Regions from separate parts of the Bacillus sp. DU-106 genome, predicted to be linked through region 2. Evidence: a T-box and tRNA genes for the amino acid it is inferred to sense, from the RefSeq annotation. Region 2 holds a T-box; the other holds one or more tRNA genes.
The links. A T-box is a leader RNA that pairs with one kind of tRNA and senses whether it is charged. The one in region 2 lies ahead of tyrS (tyrosine--tRNA ligase), so its partner is inferred to be a tRNA-Tyr.
Positions count from the first base shown of each region.

Region 1 (2,450 bases), 560 kb from region 2:
CCGGAGCGCTAGCTTCGGTGGAGGCGCTGGTGGGATACCGCCCTGACTGTATTGAAATTCTAACCTACGGGTCTTATCGACCCGGGAGACAGTGTCAGGTGGGCAGTTTGACTGGGGCGGTCGCCTCCTAAAGTGTAACGGAGGCGCCCAAAGGTTCCCTCAGAATGGTTGGAAATCATTCGTAGAGTGCAAAGGCATAAGGGAGCTTGACTGCGAGACCTACAAGTCGAGCAGGGACGAAAGTCGGGCTTAGTGATCCGGTGGTTCCGCATGGAAGGGCCATCGCTCAACGGATAAAAGCTACCCCGGGGATAACAGGCTTATCTCCCCCAAGAGTCCACATCGACGGGGAGGTTTGGCACCTCGATGTCGGCTCATCGCATCCTGGGGCTGTAGTCGGTCCCAAGGGTTGGGCTGTTCGCCCATTAAAGCGGTACGCGAGCTGGGTTCAGAACGTCGTGAGACAGTTCGGTCCCTATCCGTCGTGGGCGTAGGAAATTTGAGAGGAGCTGTCCTTAGTACGAGAGGACCGGGATGGACGCACCGCTGGTGTACCAGTTGTTCTGCCAAGGGCATAGCTGGGTAGCTATGTGCGGAAGGGATAAGTGCTGAAAGCATCTAAGCATGAAGCCCCCCTCAAGATGAGATTTCCCATAGCGTAAGCTAGTAAGATCCCTGAAAGATGATCAGGTTGATAGGTTCGAGGTGGAAGCATGGTGACATGTGGAGCTGACGAATACTAATAGATCGAGGACTTAACCATATAATATGTAGCAAATGTTATCTAGTTTTGAAGGAATATATATTAAAATTTCTTCTTGACATTTCGAAAGAAATGTTTATAATGATAAAAGTCTGGTAATGATGGCAGAGAGGTCACACCCGTTCCCATACCGAACACGGAAGTTAAGCTCTCTAGCGCCGATGGTAGTTGGGACCTTGTCCCTGTGAGAGTAGGACGTTGCCAGGCTAATATTATTCCGCAGTAGCTCAGTGGTAGAGCTATCGGCTGTTAACCGATCGGTCGTAGGTTCGAGTCCTACCTGCGGAGCCATTATGCTTCCATAGCTCAGCTGGTAGAGCACTTCCATGGTAAGGAAGAGGTCACCGGTTCAAGCCCGGTTGGAAGCTTGGGAATAGGTTTAAAACTTTTTTGGCCCGTTGGTCAAGTGGTTAAGACACCGCCCTTTCACGGCGGTAACACGGGTTCGAATCCCGTACGGGTCACCACTTTTGGAGGATTAGCTCAGCTGGGAGAGCACCTGCCTTACAAGCAGGGGGTCGGCGGTTCGATCCCGTCATCCTCCACCATATATATTTAAAATGTCGGAGGGGTAGCGAAGTGGCTAAACGCGGCGGACTGTAAATCCGCTCCTTCGGGTTCGGCAGTTCGAATCTGCCCCCCTCCACCATTTTCTTTAAAATAACCTGAGAGGGTTTATTTTTTTGAAAAGATAACCATACTAGTAAATATTAATGGGCTATAGCCAAGCGGTAAGGCAACGGACTTTGACTCCGTCATGCGCTGGTTCGAATCCAGCTAGCCCAGCCATTTACGAGCCATTAGCTCAGTTGGTAGAGCATCTGACTTTTAATCAGAGGGTCGAAGGTTCGAGTCCTTCATGGCTCATCATTTTTGCGGAAGTAGTTCAGTGGTAGAATACAACCTTGCCAAGGTTGGGGTCGCGGGTTCGAATCCCGTCTTCCGCTTAATTAATAAGGGGCCTTAGCTCAGCTGGGAGAGCGCCTGCCTTGCACGCAGGAGGTCAGCGGTTCGATCCCGCTAGGCTCCATCTAAATAAAAAAGCTTACATCATACGATGTAAGCTTTTTTTGTGTTTAAAAAGACAACTTTTATACTTGTCGTTTAAAATGAAGAAAACGTAAAAATAAGGGATGGGGAGATAATTGTGAAAGTTATTATTGCATCTGATTCATATAAAGAAAGCCTAAAAGCTATAGAAGTATGTGGAGCTATTGAAAGAGGTTTTAGAGCAATTTTTCCTAATGCAGAGTATGTGAAAATACCAATTGGAGATGGAGGAGAAGGGACGGTTGAATCACTTGTTGATGCTACAGGGGGGAGAATTATATCAATTAGTGTGACAGGACCGCTTAGAGAAGGTATACAAGCTTTTTATGGCATTTCTAAAGATAAAAAGACAGCGTTTATTGAAATGGCAGCAGCATCAGGATTACAGCACGTTCCAGTTGAAAAGCGCAACCCACTTATTACAACGACAAAAGGAACAGGAGAACTTATATTACATGCGCTAGATCAAGGAGTGGAGTACATAATTTTAGGACTTGGAGGAAGTGCTACAAATGATGGCGGGGCAGGTATGTTAGCGGCTTTAGGAGTAAGGTTTATAAATGGTAAGGGTGAAGTAATAGATCCATCTGGAGGCACATTACACTCGATTGTTACTATTGATTTTTCACGAATGGAC
Region 1 covers NZ_CP026607.1:154,813-157,262, forward strand. Annotated here, with positions in the region: rRNA gene C3Y97_RS00895 (23S ribosomal RNA) at 1-763, shown strand, start outside; rRNA gene rrf (5S ribosomal RNA) at 855-970, shown strand; tRNA gene C3Y97_RS00905 (tRNA-Asn) at 980-1,054, shown strand; tRNA gene C3Y97_RS00910 (tRNA-Thr) at 1,059-1,131, shown strand; tRNA gene C3Y97_RS00915 (tRNA-Glu) at 1,156-1,230, shown strand; tRNA gene C3Y97_RS00920 (tRNA-Val) at 1,236-1,311, shown strand; tRNA gene C3Y97_RS00925 (tRNA-Tyr) at 1,329-1,412, shown strand; tRNA gene C3Y97_RS00930 (tRNA-Gln) at 1,478-1,552, shown strand; tRNA gene C3Y97_RS00935 (tRNA-Lys) at 1,558-1,630, shown strand; tRNA gene C3Y97_RS00940 (tRNA-Gly) at 1,639-1,710, shown strand; tRNA gene C3Y97_RS00945 (tRNA-Ala) at 1,721-1,793, shown strand; gene C3Y97_RS00950 (glycerate kinase) at 1,911-2,450, shown strand, end outside.
Region 1: it encodes a tRNA-Tyr, which carries the amino acid that the T-box ahead of tyrS (tyrosine--tRNA ligase) is inferred to sense. The anticodon was not compared.

Region 2 (2,450 bases):
GAGGTTTATAGGTGTCTCGAATTGATTTTGGGTACACTGTATCCACCACTTTAGGTTCTTTCATGTACGTGGGGATATTATGGGCCCGTATAACGGGATAAAATGAATATAGAAATAGAGGAATCGTAAAATGAATATGCAAGAGGTTTATAAATATTTAAGTACGGTATTGCCTGAAGGACATGTTAAACAAGATGAAATGTTAAAGAATCATACGCATATTAAAGTTGGCGGAAAAGCAGATGTTTTTGTTGCGCCTACAAATTATGATGAAATTCAAGAAGTTATTAAATATGCGAACGAATATAATATTCCAGTTACGTTTTTAGGAAATGGATCGAATGTCATTATTAAAGATGGTGGAATTCGCGGGATTACAGTAAGTTTAATTCATATTACAGGTGTTACTGTAACAGGAACGACGATTGTAGCACAGTGTGGTGCAGCAATTATTGACGTATCACGTATTGCCTTAGACCATAACTTAACGGGTCTTGAGTTTGCTTGTGGTATTCCAGGTTCAGTTGGCGGAGCATTATATATGAATGCTGGTGCATACGGCGGTGAAATTTCGTTTGTATTAACAGAAGCTGTCGTAATGACAGGTGATGGAGAGCTACGTACTTTGACGAAAGAAGCATTTGAATTTGGATATCGTAAGAGTGTATTTGCAAACAACCATTACATTATTCTTGAAGCGAGATTTGAACTTGAAGAAGGTGTACATGAAGAAATTAAAGCAAAAATGGATGATTTAACGTTTAAACGTGAGTCAAAACAGCCTCTAGAATATCCTTCATGTGGTAGCGTATTTAAGCGCCCACCAAATAACTTTGCTGGTAAGTTAATTCAAGACTCAGGACTACAAGGTAAGCGAATTGGTGGAGTAGAAGTTTCTTTAAAACACGCTGGGTTTATGGTGAATGTTGATAACGGAACAGCACAAGATTACATCGATTTAATTCACTTCGTACAAAAGACAGTTGAAGAGAAATTTGGCGTGAAGTTGGAGCGAGAAGTAAGGATTATTGGAGAAGATAAGGAATAAAGAAATACGTATGAAGATATGAATTATTTTAAAATAATATTTGGGTATTGTTGACAATTTGTTTTCAATTCAATATAATGGCTAATAATTTAACAAATAACATACGTTGAAAGAGCCCAGTAGCAGTTTGTCACTGTTAACGAGAGAGCTAGGGGTTGCTGGAACCTAGCACAAACAAACTTGTGAATTACACTCTGGAGTATCTTAGGTAATGCTAAGCGGACTGGCAATCGATATTATTGCTAAGAGTGGTATGAGTAGCTATGCTATTTATACAAACTGGGTGGTAACACGGTGAATAATCGTCCCTATGTCTATCGTAGACATAGGGGCTTTTTTGTTTTTAAAAAATAAAGGGGATGACAAAAGATGAATATTATTGATGAATTAGAATGGCGCGGCGCCGTTAATCAACAGACTGACGAAGAAGGCTTACGTAAGCTAGTAGAAGAGAAAAAGATTTCACTATACTGCGGAGTTGATCCGACTGGTGATAGTATGCATATCGGACATTTGATTCCGTTTATGATGATGAAGAGATTCCAATTAGCTGGTCATCATCCTGTTATTTTAATTGGCGGGGCAACAGGAACAATTGGTGATCCGAGTGGACGACAATCAGAGCGTCAACTTCAAACGTTAGAAGTGGTTCAGCATAATGTAGATGCGTTAACAGCACAAATGAAAAAGCTATTTGATTTTGGTGGAAATAGCGAAGTGAAGATGGTAAATAACTATGATTGGACACATGAAATAAATATTATTGAGTTTTTACGTGATTACGGGAAAAACTTTAGCATCAATAGCATGTTAGCGAAGGATATTGTAGCAAGCCGTTTGGATACAGGTATTTCTTTCACGGAATTCACGTACCAAATTTTGCAAGCGATGGACTTCCATCATTTATACACGAAAGAGGATGTTCAACTGCAAATTGGTGGTAGTGACCAATGGGGAAATATTACGAGTGGTTTAGATTTAATTCGTAAGTTAGAAGGTCATGAGGCGAAAGTATTCGGATTAACGATTCCGTTATTATTAAAATCGGACGGTACGAAGTTTGGTAAATCAGCGGGTGGTGCGGTTTGGCTTGATCCTGAAAAAACGACACCGTTTGAATTTTACCAGTTCTGGGTAAATACAGATGACCGTGACGCAATTAAATACTTGAAATACTTTACGTTCTTAACGAAAGAGCGTATTGATGAATTAGCAACGAAGGTAGAAGCGGAACCTCATAAACGTGAAGCGCAAAAAGTATTAGCGGAAGAAATGACGAAATTTGTTCATGGAGAAGAGGCGTTCCTGCAAGCTGAGAAAATTACAGCAGCGTTATTTAGCGGAGATATTAAATCGTTAACAGCTGATGAAATTGAACAAGGCTTTAAAGAAATGCCAACAT
Region 2 covers NZ_CP026607.1:5,007,380-5,009,829, reverse strand. Annotated here, with positions in the region: gene murB (UDP-N-acetylmuramate dehydrogenase) at 131-1,048, shown strand; T-box leader at 1,146-1,361, shown strand; gene tyrS (tyrosine--tRNA ligase) at 1,418-2,450, shown strand, end outside.